DNA from 2 places in the Cupriavidus sp. WS genome. Region 2 is predicted to be linked to the other one. Evidence: riboswitches for the same ligand, from Rfam matches in the RefSeq annotation. Region 2 holds a riboswitch; the other holds the start of a gene.

Region 1 (6,694 bases), on a different contig from region 2:
TGTCCAGGCAGTTGTTGTTGCGCCAGTTGCGCGCCGGCCGCACCGGCCGCGCCGTGAAGCCGCCGCCGCAGTTGGGGCATACGTTCTGCAGGAGGCCGTCCACGCACGCGGCGCAGAACGTGCATTCGTAGCTGCAGATGCGCGCGTCCGTCGCCGCCGGCGGCAGCGCCTTGTCGCAATGTTCGCAAGTGGGTCGCAGTTGTAGCATCATGTCTCCCATATCGACGTGGCCAGGTAATTTACATGACATGGTAGGAACAAGGCTGCCCGCCGGAAAGCCGGCAATCTGCCACGCTGCGTAAAAAACCTGCCATGCCATGCGACCTTCCTCCGAAACCCGATGAAACGGATCTACTTCGTGGTGCCGCCCAGCGTGCACGTGCTGGACCTGGCCGGGCCGCTGCAACTGTTCGGCGCGCTCGGCGAGCTGGGACTGGGCACGGTCGAGTGCATCTGCGCGGGGCCGGAGCGCGAGCTGCGCAGCTTCCAGGGGCTGGCGCTGAGCGCGCTGCGGCCCCTGCCGGCGAAGCTGGCGCGCGGCGACACCGTGATCGTGGCCGGCTGCAAGCTCGCGCCCGACGCCCCGCTCGCGCCCGGCAACCGCGTGCTCGTGCGCTGGCTGCAGGAGGTGGCGCGCCCGCGCCTGGGCGACATCACGCTGGCCAGCGTCTGCACCGGCGCGTGGCTGCTGGCCGCCGCCGGGCTGCTCGACGGGCGCCACTGCACCACGCACCACGACTACCTGGAGCGGCTGCAGCAGCGCTACCCCGCCGCGCGCGTGCTGGCCAACCGCCTGCTGGTCGACGACGGCGGGCTGGTCACATCGGCCGGCGTCACCGCCGGCATCGATCTCGCGCTGCACCTGATCGCGCGGGACTTCGGCGCGCCTGCGGCGATCCGCGTGGCGCGCGACAACGTGGTGCCGTTCCGGCGCCTGAGCCAGGACCCGGCGCTCGACGCGCAATTGCGCTACCGCGGCCACGACCACGCGGTGATCCACGCGGTGCAGGATTTCCTCACGGCCCGGCCGGACTACGCGCTGCCCTACGAGGCGCTGGCCGCCCGCTTCGCGCTGAGCTACCGTCAACTCGCGCGGCTGTTCCGGCAACAATGCGGCGTGACGCTCAAGCAGTACCAGCAGCAGTTGCGCATCGCGCTGGCGCGGCGGCTGCTCAGGGAAAGCGACTGGCCGGTGGAACAGGTGGCCGCGCGGTGCGGCTTCGCCAGCCCGCACGCATTCCGCGCGGCGTGGCGGCTCGAAGAGCCGGTGACGCCTTCCGCGTGGCGCGTCACACCCTGAATGCGGCGAGGCGCTATATTGGAAGCTCGCTTTTGATCCACCAGAAAGGAGCATCGCATGAAAGCCAGCTTTAGCCGCCTCGCCGCCGTATCGATCCTGACCGCCGCCCTGTTGCCGGCGGCGGCCCACGCGCAACTCGGCGACCTGCTCAAGGGCGCCACGCAAGGCAACGGCTCGGGCGGCGGCAGCGGCGGCCTGGGAGGGCTGGCCGGCAGCCTGGGCGGCGGGGGCGGCGGCATACCCTCGCTGCAATCGCTGAGCTCGGGCAGCACCGGCAACGTGGCCGGCGTGCTGGAGTTCTGCGTCAAGAACAACTACCTGGGCGGCGGCAGCGGCGCCGCCTCGGTCAAGGACAAGCTGCTGGGCAAGCTCGGCGGCGCGCCGGCGTCCGACCCCGGCTACAGCGAAGGCGCCAAGGGCATCCTCAGCAGCGCCGAGGGCGGCAAGCTCGACCTCAGCGGCGGCGGCCTCAAGGAGCAGATCACCAAGCAGGTCTGCGACAAGATCCTGGCACAGGGCAAGTCGCTGCTCTAGCCACCGCCGCCGCCATCGCGGCGCGCTTCAGGCCGCCAGGCGGAAGGCGGACACCGCCTGGTGCAGCGCGCCGGCCTGGTCTTCCAGCGAGGCCGCGGCCGCGCTGGCCTGCTCCACCAGCGCCGCGTTCTGCTGCGTCATCTGGTCCATCTGCGAGACCGCGCGGTTGACCTCCTCGATGCCGGTGCGCTGCTCGGCCGTGGCCGAGGCGATGCCGTCCATGATGGCGGTCACGCGGCCCACCGCGCTGACGATCTCGGCCATCGTCTGGCCGGCCTGCTCGACCAGCGCCGAGCCGCTGTCGACCTGCCCCGTCGATTCCACGATCAGGGTCTTGATCTCCTTGGCCGCGCTCGCGCTGCGCTGCGCGAGGTTGCGCACCTCGCCGGCCACCACGGCAAAGCCGCGGCCCTGCTCGCCGGCGCGCGCGGCTTCCACCGCGGCGTTGAGCGCCAGGATATTGGTCTGGAAGGCGATGCCGTCGATCACGCCGATGATGTCGTTGATCTTGCGCGAGCTGGCGGTGATGCCGCGCATCTTGTCCACCACCTCGCTCACCACGCTGCCGCCCTGCTGCGCGATCTGCGCGGCGTCGGCCACGTACTGGCTGGCCTCGGCGGCGTTGTCGGCGTTCTGGCGCACGGTGGCGGTGAGCTGCTCCATGCTGGCGGCGGTCTGTTGCAGCGAGGCGGCCTGCTGCTCGGTGCGGCCCGACAGGTCGGAGTTGCCGGCGGCGATCTGCTGCGCCGCGGCGCTGATGGAATCGGCCGCCTGCTGGATGCCCCCCACGGTGCCGGCGAGCTGGTCGCGCATATGGCCGATCGCGTACATCAGGCTGGCGCGGTCGTCCGGCGCGGTGCCGGCGCGCACGGTCAGGTCGCCGGAGGCCATGCGCAGGGCCAGCGCGGCCGCGTCGGCGGGCTCGCCGCCCACCGATTTCTGGATGCTGCGGATCACCAGCGTGGCCACGCCGGAGATCACGATGCCGAGCAGCACCAGCAGGCCGACCGACTGATACAGCGACGAGCGGAACTGGGCCTCCACGTCATCCATGTAGGTGCCCGCCACCAGATCCCAGTTCCACGGCTTGTAGCGCGCCACGTAGCCGATCTTGGGGCTGGGCTGGTCGCTGCCCGGCTTGGGCCACCAGTAGTCCAGGTGCCCGGCGCCCTCGGGCGAGGCGCCGCGCGCGGCGATCTCGACGTAGAGCGCCTTGCCCTTCGCGTCCTTGAAATCGATCATGTTCTTGCCGTTGAGCTTGGCGTTGATCGGGTGCATCACCAGCACCGAATCGGCGCCCACGATGGTGATGTAGCCATCCTTGCCGTAGCGCTGCGCGGCGATGCGGGCGGTGGCCTGGGCCTTGGCCTCGGCTTCGCTCATCTTGCCCTGGCGCGCCAGTTCCGCGTAGTCGCGCACCAGCGAGAGCGACATGTCGACCACGTTGGCCAGCTCGCCGCGGCGGTCGGCCATCTGCAACTGCCGGGTCTGGAAGGCGTGCATCACGGTCAGCAGCAGCAGGCCGAGCCAGGCCAGCACAAGGGGAATCCACAGCTTTTTTCGCAGGGTCAGGTGGTTCATGACGAGGTTCGCGTTATCGGGACGGGCACCGGCCGTGCAAAAGGCAGGCGGTGTTCCCCCGGATATCGGAGCACGCCCTGCCTTCTTTAGCGCCGCATGCGGTATTCCCGCGCGCGGTGCCGGAAACACCAAAAAGATGCCGGACGATGCCTCGCGATGACGACACGATTCATCATGTCGGCGCAATGCGCCGGCTTCGCGGCGCAGCCACGCCGGGTAAAAACTACCGCCCCGGATCACTTAAATCCCGTTACAATCCGCCTCGCACCCGCACTGCTTTTGCAACCGGGTTGCAAAAGGATCGAAGGTGCCCCGCCCGCGTTGCGCGGTCAGGGGTTAAACGGGAAACAGGTGCGCCGCCCCGCCGCGGCAAGTCCTGTGCTGCCCCCGCAACGGTCAGCAGGTAGAAAGGTGTCACGCCGCGCCCCACAAGCAGCGGCAGCCACTGCGCGCAACCACGCGCGGGAAGGCGGCACCCCGGACGCGCCCACCCGGCAGCGCATCCCCCTGCGAGCCCGGATACCGGCCTTGCGACCCATCACAGCGGCTGCGGACGGGCACCGCGCGTGAGGCCGCCGGGCTGCGCCCGGCGCCGGCGCGCGCGTCCGTGGCTGGTTCGTTCATTGCCGCGGGCGGGGTCGCCCGCGTCCAACGATGGAAAGTCCATGTCCGCGCGCCACCGCCTTGCCCGCCGCCTGCTGCCCGCCTCCGGCCGGCTCCGCTTCATCCCCATCCGCCGCACGCTGGCGCGCCAGTGCGCGCTGGCCCTGTCGCTGGGCGCCTTTGCCGGTGCCGGCGCGGACGCCGCCCGCGCCGCCGACGACATCGAGGCCGGCCGCCCGCCGGCGCGCCCGGCGCAGAAAGAGGCCGCGGCGCTGCCGCCGGTGGTGGTCAGCAGCGCCGCGCTGCCGCCGGGCCTGTCGCTGTCGGAACCCGCCAGCACCGGCAGCCGCCTGGGGCTGACGCCGCTCGAGACCCCGGCCAGCATCGAGGTGCTGTCCGGCGAGACCATCCGCGAGCGCGGCGACCAGAGCGTGAGCGACGCGGTGTCGCGCGCCACCGGCATCACCGCCGCCGGCGCGCCCGGCAACGGCGGCACGGCGCTTGCCGCGCGCGGCTTCTCGGGCCAGGGCTCGGTCATGCAGCTGTACGACGGCACGCGCCTGTACGTGGCGGCCGGCACCGTCACCTTCCCGTTCGATACGTGGTCGGTGGACCGCATCGAGGTGCTGCGCGGCGCGGCCTCCGTGATGTACGGCGAGGGCGCCATCGGCGGCGTGGTCAACGTGATCCCGAAAAAGCCGCTGCGCGGCCCCATCACCAACGAGCTGCAGCTCACCGGCGGCACGCAGCGCACCGCGCGCGCGGCCTTCGACAGCGGCGGCGCGGTCAACGAGAACCTGTCCTACCGCTTCAACGTCAACTACGGCCGCTCCGCCGGCTGGGTGGACCGCGGCGAATCGCGCGACGTGGACGTGTCCGCCGCGGTGCGGCTCGACGTCTCGCCGGCATTCAACCTCACGCTGTCCTACGACGACGGCGACCAGCACCCGATGCGCTACCTGGGCACGCCGCTGGTCAACGGCAGCCTGGATACCTCGCTGCGCACGAAGAACTACAACGTGGGCGACAGCACCATCACCTACCGCGACCGCTGGACCCGGCTGGCCGCCGAATGGCAGCCCAACGAGCGCGTGGCCGTGCGCAACCAGTTCTATTACCTCACCAGCCAGCGCCACTGGCGCGACTCGGAGTCCTACACCTACCTGCCCGCCACCGGGCAGGTGCGCCGCACCGACTACCTGGAGATCCTGCACGACCAGGAGCAGATCGGCGACCGCGCCGACCTGAAGGTCGACGGCCAGCTGTTCGGCCTGGCCAACACGGTCATGGCGGGCTTCGACGTCAACCGCATCAACTTCACCCACAGCAACAACTCGCCCTACGGCGGCGCCTCCACCGTCGGCGCGTACCAGTTCGACCCGGGCCAGTTCTTCAGCCCGCCGGGCGTGGTCACTTCGCCGCGCTACCGCACCCACACCACCCAGGCCGCCCTGTTCGGCGAGGACCGCCTCAAGCTCACGCGGCAATGGTCGGTGATCGGCGGCGTGCGCTTCGACCATGCCCAACTCGAGCGCGGCAACCTGCTGACCGGCGACGACTGGACCCGCACCTTCAACAACGCCACCTGGCGCGCGGGCACGGTCTACGAATTCACGCCATCGCTGTCGGTCTACGCGCAGTACGCCACCGCCACCGATCCGCTCGGCGCGCTGATCACCACCTCGGACGCGCAGAAGGACTTCCGGCTCGCCACCGGCCGGCAGATCGAGGCCGGCGTCAAGCAGGCGTTCTGGAACAGGCGCGGCGAATGGACCTTCGCCGCCTACCAGATCGTCAAGAAGAATCTGCTCACGCGCGACGCCGGCAACCCGGCGCTGTCGGTGCAGGTGGGCGAGCAGTCCTCGCGCGGGCTGGAGGCGTCGCTCAGCATCGAGCTGATGCGCGGCCTGCGCGTGGATGCCAACGGCACCGTGCTGCGCGCCCGCTACGACGACTTCGCCGAAAGCGTCAACGGCGCGCTGGTCTCGCGCAACGGCAACGTGCCGACCGGCGTGCCGCAGCAGGCCGCCAACCTATGGCTGACCTGGGCCTTCGCGCCGCAGTGGCAGGCGGGCGGCGGCCTGCGCTACGTGGGCCGGCGCTATACCGACAATGCCAACACCGCGGCCATGCCTTCGTACACGGTGGTGGATGCCGCGCTGCAGTGGCGCGTGTCGCGCCAGACCGCGCTGGCGCTGCGCGTCTACAACCTGTTCAACCGCGACTACGCCGAGACCTCCGGCAACAGCGGCGGACAGTGGCTGCTGGGCCGCCCGCGCGCGGCCGAGCTGTCGGCCAACTTCTATTTCTAGCCCGGCCGTGGCGCGCCCTTTGCTGTCCTGGCCGGAACGCTGCTGGCGCTGCGCGCGCCGCTGGCTCTACCTGGTGCACCGCTGGGCCGGGATCGCCGGCTGCCTGCTGATCGCCATGTGGTTCCTGTCCGGGCTGGTCATGATGTACGTGGCGTTCCCCGCGCTGACCGACAGCGAGCGCCACGCCGGCCTGCCGCCGCTGGACCTGCCGGCGGTGCGCGTCGCGCCCGCCGCGGCCCTGGCCGGCGCGGGGCTGGACCGCTTCCCGCGCAGCCTGCGCCTGGAGATGATGGGCGCGCTGCCGGTCTACCGCATGGTCGACTGGCGCGGCCAGCCGCATACGGTCTCGGCGCGCGACGGCACG
Region 2 (6,694 bases):
CCGCCCTCGACCGGCACTGGCGCCGCGTCCGACATCATGGCCTTGGCCGCGTACATGCGCGGCATCGGCTGCACCGCGCCGATCTCGCTGACCTGCACTTCGCGGATCGCGTAGCTGCTGTAGCCGAACAGCTTGGTGGTGGTGTCGGCCTTGGCGCGGAACGAGGCCACGGCCTGCTCGGCCAGCCTGGCCTCGGTGGCCTGGCGCGTTTCGCGCGAGAGCGAGAAGGCGATGTTCTGCACCTGCATCTGGCTGGCAAGCTGGCCGGCGAGCTTCGAGACCGCGGCGAAGTCGCGCGATTGCAGGATCACCTCGGCGCGTCCGCGCCAGGTGCTGATGCGGCCGTTGCGGTCGGTGGACGGGTTGATCGTGAAGCCGCCCGATTCCGCCTGCACGCCGGCCGTGCGCCGGGCCTGCGCGATGACCTGCTGCGCCTTGGCGGACAGCGCGGACGAGATCGCGCCGGGCTCGGCGCCTTCCTGCTCGGCGGCCAGGGTCAGGTGGACCACGTCGGTGGGCACGTCGGTGGCGGCCTGGGCCGACAGCGACAGCACGCCGGCGGGCGCGGGATCGCGGGCCGGGGCGCCGCCCTGGGCCGAGGCGATCATGGCGGTGGTGCCGAGCAGCGTGGCGGCAAGCAGTTTTTTCATGGTGTTCTCCCGTTTCTGGCAATGCGTATTCTGACGCACCCGCGGCGCGATCGTTCCACGATGCGGGATCGACCTTGTATCCACTTGTATCCGCCCGCTAGAGCGCCTGGAGCGCGAACGCGTGCCACGCCTTCCACAGCATGTAGGCCGACAGGCAGAACAGCAGGCAGGCGAAGACCTTCTTCAGTTGCGCCACGTCCAGGCGGTGCGCGGTGCGCGCGCCCAGCGGCGCGGTCAGCACGCTGGCCAGCGCGATCACCGCCAGCGCGGGCAGGTAGATGTAGCCGAGCGAGCCGGCCGGCAGTCCCGCCACGCCGAAGCCGCTCCACACGTAGCCGATCACGCTGGCCACCGCGATCGGGAAGCCGAGCGCGGCCGAGGTGGCCACGGCGTTGTGGATCGGCACGTTGCACCAGGTCATGAACGGCACCGAGACGAAGCCGCCGCCGGCGCCCACCAGGCTGGACAGGAAGCCGATCACGCCGCCCGCGCCGAGCATGCCCGGCGTGGCCGGCAGCTGGCGGTGCGGCGCGGGCTTGCGGTTGCGCAGCATCTGCCAGGCCGAGAAGCCGACGAACACCGAGAACAGCAGCGACAGCCAGCCGGTCTTGAGCGCGGCGAAGACCTTGCCGCCGCCGAGCAGGCCGCCGGCCAGGATGCCGGGCGCCAGCGCGAGCACCAGCTTCCAGCGCACCATGCCGTGCAGGTGGTGGGCGCGCACCGAGGACAGCGAGGTAAACAGGATGGTCGCCATCGAGGTGGCGATCGCCATGTGGACGATGGCCTCGTGCGGGAAATCCAGGTAGGTGAACAGCAGCGTGAGGAAGGGCACCATCAGCATGCCGCCGCCCACGCCGAGCAGGCCGGCGCAGAAGCCGGTAAAGGCGCCGAGCAGCAACAGCCCGGGAATCAGGGAGACATGCATGGAACGAGGCCGGCCTTGTGGATGTCGTTGGCGCCGATGCGCCGGGAAGGGCGGGCGCGCCGCGCGCCGCGCGGGGCAGCCGACCGGCCGATCAGCCGGTCAGCCGGTCAGCCGATCAAGCGGTCAGCCCATCAGCCGCGTGGTGATGAAGCGCCATTCGGCCGGCGTCACCGGCGTGATGGACAGGCGGTTGCCCCGCCGCAGCACCACCATGTCGGCCAGTTCCGCGTGCGCGCGCAGATCGGCCAGCGAGATCAGCGGGCCCTTGCCGACGTAGCGCACGTCGACCAGCACCCAGCGCGGCGCGTCGGGCCTGGAGGCGTCGTCGTAATACTCGCTCTCGGGATCGAACTGGGTGGGATCGGGGTAGGGCTGCGAGCCGACCTCGGCCAGGCCGGCGATGCCGGGCTGCGGGCACGACGAGTGATAGAACAGCACGCCGTCGCCGATGCGCATGGCGTCGCGCATGAAGTTGCGCGCCTGGTAGTTGCGCACGCCGGTCCAGGGCAGCGTGCCGCGCCTGGCGAGGTCGTCGATGCTGGCCTCGTTCGGCTCCGATTTCATCAGCCAGTACTGGCGGGCCCGGTCGGCGGCATTGGCTTGCGAGGAGCGGCTCATTGGCGGATTGGCTCACGGCGGAGTGGCGTTGGCGACAGCGCTATGGTGCAGCAAGCCCGGCCAAAAGAAAACCGTGTATGCCATCGTGCGGCAGTCGCGCAGCAGCCGTGCGCCAGCCGTGCGCGGCTCGCGCGGCCGGGTGCGCCGCGCGGGCGCGAAGCGTGAAAAATGCGAAAAACGCGAGGAAATGCGGGGAGGCGCGAGGAACCGGCAGGCATCGCCAGGGCCGCGCAAAAAGGGGCCGCGCAAAAAAACGAGCGCAAAAAAACGAGCGCAAAAAAAAGGCGGTGGTTTCAAACCACCGCCTTCTCTCGTTGGGGTCCCCGCCTCGGCCGCTGGATCGGCATCCTGAACCCAAGTGAGGTTCAGAGTGGCTGCGGAAGCCGCATTTTGGGTACATCACTGACTCAGGGAGTCCCGACTGCGAACTTTGAATCAAGCGACGCGCTCGCCCACACGGCATTGTCCCGCACCAACAAATGCTTATCGGTTCAAGGAATATGATCCTGACGAACCAGGCAGGGAAACTGTCAAACGTCTGACTTTGTTGCCGCAGGACCAATCGCTTCCGCAGGCTGTCAGACGTTTGCCGTTTCTAACTTGGATGGGATGAAAACGGCGGTCAGGCACGATAACCCGACCTTTGGTGTCGCGACTATGTGGCTTGGCGCGACTTGGCTCCACTATACACCGCCGGGCATTTCATACCAAGCCCGCCGTGCCGGGCCGTTACATTTTGCCGACGCGCGCGGCACCTCGGGCACATCGCGGTCATCGCGGCGTCACAACTGTGCCGTGCGGGGCACCGCGCCGCGGCCGGCCGCGCCCGGCCCCGTTCAGCCGCGGGAAATGGGCGCGCCGGTGCCGACGTGGGCGTACTGGCGCAGCGCCTCGTCGGCGCGCTCGTTGAGCTCGCGGATGCGCGCGCGCACGGCGTCCACCGGAATCGCGCCGTCTTCCTGCTGCTTGCGCTTGAGCGAGAGCAGGTCCGAGGCGATGCTGATGGCCGCCATCACCGCCACGCGCTCCACGCCCTTGGCGGAGACGCCGCTCTTGAGGCGGGTCATCTGGTCGTCTACCAGGGCCACCGCTTCCAGCAGCGCGGCTTCGTTGTCCGGCGCGATGGCGAAGCGGTAGGACTGGCCGGCGATGCTGACTTCGACTTGCTTGTTGCTCATGCGTTTTCTCCGGGTGCCTTGGTGAGGGCGCTGTCCGCGGCCTGCGCGGCGCCGTCGCCGAGCAGGTCGAGCTGGCGGGCGTCGCTGGCGGTGGGGAGCTTGTCGAGGATCGACTGGATGCGCAACTGCGCTTCCTCGATCTTGATATTGAGCAGCTCCCGGTCGGCGGCCATCGCCTCGCGGTCGCCGCGCAGCTGGCTGGCCTCGGCCTGCAGGCGTTCGATCTCCTCGCGCAGGCGCTGGTTCTCCGCTGCCAGGGTGTCGGCGTGATGCAGCACGCGCCCGATCTTGGCGGCGAGTTGTTCGAGTTCGGTGAGCATAGAGCCTGTCATATCCGGGTTTCGGGTTCTGGGATTCTAGCCCAAGCGCTCCGCGCGCAGCCGTGGAAAGCAGCCCGGTGTGACCGGGCCAGCGCGCCGAAGTTGCATGCAACGTCGCCCAACGGGCGCCGCGGCGGCATTTCCTGGCTGCTTCCATGCGTTTTCGCGCGGCCCGGGGCGGTGCGCGGGGCGTCATTGACGCTCGCGGTGAAACTGCCTACACTCGCGCACGTTCCAGGTGCTCGCAATCCTGTTCACTACAGGGTTGCAGTTCAACGGGAAACAGGGAGCCAGCCGCCGCCGCCAGGGCGCGTGCCGGGCCAACCTGTGCTGCCCCCGCAACGGTAAGCGACCGCGATCGGAAATATCGCAAGGCCGACCCATCAGCCACTGAACCGCAAGGTCCGGGAAGGCGGTCGGACTGGTGTCGCCAGCCCGGATACCGGCCTGAACGAGAGTGCGCCGCCTTCCGCAGGATGCGTGGCGCGCTTCGTCGCCAGACGGTCCGCGGGGGAACGGACCAGGCTGCTCTCTCCCTCTTCGCACCATGCGTTCATCGTCTTCCCGGCACCGCCGGCCGGCATCGCCGGCGCTTCGCCAGTCTGTTCCCGTTCTCGTTGCCGCGCGCGCGCGCCGGCCCCTGTCGGCCGGCCTGCTTGCCGTGCTCGCCGCCGGCGCGCACGGCCTGGCCCAGGCCCAGCCGGCGCCCGACAGCGAACCCGCGCCGCAGCCGGCCGCACAGCCTGTCGTCGCGCAACCGGTCGCACAACCCGCCGCGCAATCTGCCACGCAACCGGCCACGCAACCCGCCGCCACGCCGCTGGCCCCGGTGGTGGTGACGGCCACGCGCACCGCGCAGGCGCTGACCGAGGCGCTGCCGCACACCACCGTGGTCACGCAGCAGGACATCGTCAACTCGCAGGCGCCCGACCTGCGCACGCTGCTGCGCTCGCAGGCCGGCGTGGAATTCGCCGCCAACGGCGGCATGGGCGCCAACACCACGCTGTTCATGCGCGGCGCCAACGGCAACCAGACCCTGATCCTGATCGACGGCGTGCGCGTGTCGTCGGCCAGCAGCGGCACGGCGCAGCTGGCCAACATCCTGCCCGACCAGATCGACCACATCGAGGTGGTGCGCGGCAACGTGTCGGCGCTGTACGGCTCGGACGCCATCGGCGGCGTGGTGCAGATCTTCACCAAGACCGGCGCGGGCAAGCCGCCCGCGGCCAACGCGCAGATCGAGTACGGCAGCAACAACACGCGCCAGGCCACGGTGGGCTACGGCGGCCAGGTCGGCGACACCTCGTTCAACCTCACCGGCTCGATCTTCAAGACCGACGGCTTCTCCGCCGTCAACCCGCAGCAGCAGCCCAAGGCCAATCCCAACGACAACCCCTACGACAACAAGAGCGTGTCGGGCCAGGTCAAGCACCGCTTCACCAGCGACTGGGACGCGGGCGTCACGGCCTACTACTCCAAGAGCAAGCTGTCCTACGACAGCACCTCGGGCAAGCCCACCGACGTCTGGTGGATGGACAGCGAGCTCTACACCGTATCGGGTTTCGTCAACGGCAAGCTGGGCCGGGACTGGAGCACGCATTTCAAGGTGGCGCAGAGCGAGGACCGCAGCACCACGACCAGGAACGGCCTGTTCGACAGCCGCTTCAACACGCGCAACCGCCAGTACACCTGGCAGAACGAATACGCGCTGGCGCCCACGCACACGCTGCTGTTCGGCGCCGAGTACGCGCAGCAGGAGCTCGATTCGAGCTCCTACGCCACGCCGGTGCGCAATATCGCCTCGGTGTTCGCCGGCTACGACGGCCGCCTGGGCAAGCACCAGCTGCAGCTCAACGTGCGCAACGACCACTACTCGGACTTCGGCAGCCAGGCCAGCTACTTCGCCGGCTACGGCTACAACCTGACCGAGGCCTTCAAGCTGATCGCCAACGCCAGCAACGCCTTCCGCGCTCCCACCTTCAACGAGCTGTACTACCCCGGCTACGGCCAGCCCGGCATCCAGCCCGAGCGCGCCCGCTCGGTCGAGCTCGGCGCGCAGTACAGCACCGACGGCGCCGGCCTGCTGCGCGTGACCGCGTTCGAGACCCGCTACGACAACCTGATCGTCTCGGCGCTGCAGCCCAATGGCCTGTACCTGGCGCAGAATGTCGCCGAAGCCAAGGTGCAGGGCGTCGAGGCCTCGTGGCGCGCGCGCCTGCTGGGCACCGACGTGGGCGCCAGCGTGACCTTCCAGAACCCGCTCGACGAGCAGAACAACACCCAGCTGCTGCGCCGCGCGCGCCGCCACGCCGCCTTCGACGTGGGCCGCCAGTTCGGCGACTTCCGCCTCGGCGGCGAGTGGGTCATTTCGTCGGCGCGCCTGGACAGCGGCTCGCGCACGCTGGGCGGATACGGTATCGTCAACCTCAACGCCCGCTACAACATCGACAAGCAATGGTTCATCGCCGCCCGCGTGGAAAACCTGTTCGACAAGAACTACCAGCTCGCCTATCCCTACAACACGCAGGGGCGCGCCGGCTTTGTCACGCTGGGCTGGCGCCAGCGTTGACGGCGGCCTGAGATGCGCCGCGCGCTGGCCGTCTGGCTGATGCTCGCCGCCGCCGGCGCGGCGGTGTTCGTGCTGTCGCTGGCGGTGGGCAGCGTGCCGCTGAGCGCGGCGCAGGTGTGGCACGCGCTGGCCGGCGGCGGCGCCGACACCGCCGACACCGCCAGCGCCATCGTGCGCGAGCTGCGCCTGCCGCGCGCGGCCGCGGCCTTCGCCTGCGGCGGCCTGCTGGCGCTGACCGGCGCGCTGATGCAGGTGCTGCTGCGCAACCCGCTGGCCGAGCCCTACGTGCTGGGCGTCTCGGGCGGCGCGGCCACCGGCGCGCTCGGCGCCATGCTGATGATGTGGCCGCTGTGGACTGTGCAGGCCGGCGCCGCCGGCGGCGCGCTGTTCTCGATGCTGCTGGTGGCCACGCTGGCGCGGCGCGACCTGCTGCA

What was found. A riboswitch is a leader RNA that binds a small molecule or an ion and turns the genes downstream of it on or off. The one in region 2 is predicted to bind cobalamin.
Region 1: another riboswitch for cobalamin. It lies ahead of K206_RS0113585 (TonB-dependent siderophore receptor); the one in region 2 lies ahead of K206_RS0120780 (TonB-dependent receptor domain-containing protein).

The regions. Positions count from the first base shown of each region.
Region 1 is NZ_AQPL01000149.1:1,098-7,791, forward strand. Features, by position in the region: gene K206_RS0113565 (DUF1272 domain-containing protein) at 1-208, opposite strand, end outside; gene K206_RS0113570 (GlxA family transcriptional regulator) at 341-1,300, shown strand; gene K206_RS0113575 (DUF2501 domain-containing protein) at 1,358-1,834, shown strand; gene K206_RS0113580 (methyl-accepting chemotaxis protein) at 1,862-3,415, opposite strand; cobalamin riboswitch at 3,704-3,961, shown strand; gene K206_RS0113585 (TonB-dependent siderophore receptor) at 4,081-6,330, shown strand; gene K206_RS0113590 (PepSY domain-containing protein) at 6,350-6,694, shown strand, end outside.
Region 2 is NZ_AQPL01000257.1:2,623-9,316, forward strand. Features, by position in the region: gene K206_RS0120755 (SIMPL domain-containing protein) at 1-650, opposite strand, end outside; gene K206_RS0120760 (sulfite exporter TauE/SafE family protein) at 748-1,575, opposite strand; gene K206_RS0120765 (EVE domain-containing protein) at 1,699-2,193, opposite strand; RNA gene ssrS (6S RNA) at 2,510-2,721, opposite strand; gene K206_RS0120770 (cell division protein ZapA) at 3,030-3,371, opposite strand; gene K206_RS0120775 (hypothetical protein) at 3,368-3,691, opposite strand; cobalamin riboswitch at 3,911-4,157, shown strand; gene K206_RS0120780 (TonB-dependent receptor domain-containing protein) at 4,353-6,260, shown strand; gene K206_RS0120785 (iron ABC transporter permease) at 6,273-6,694, shown strand, end outside.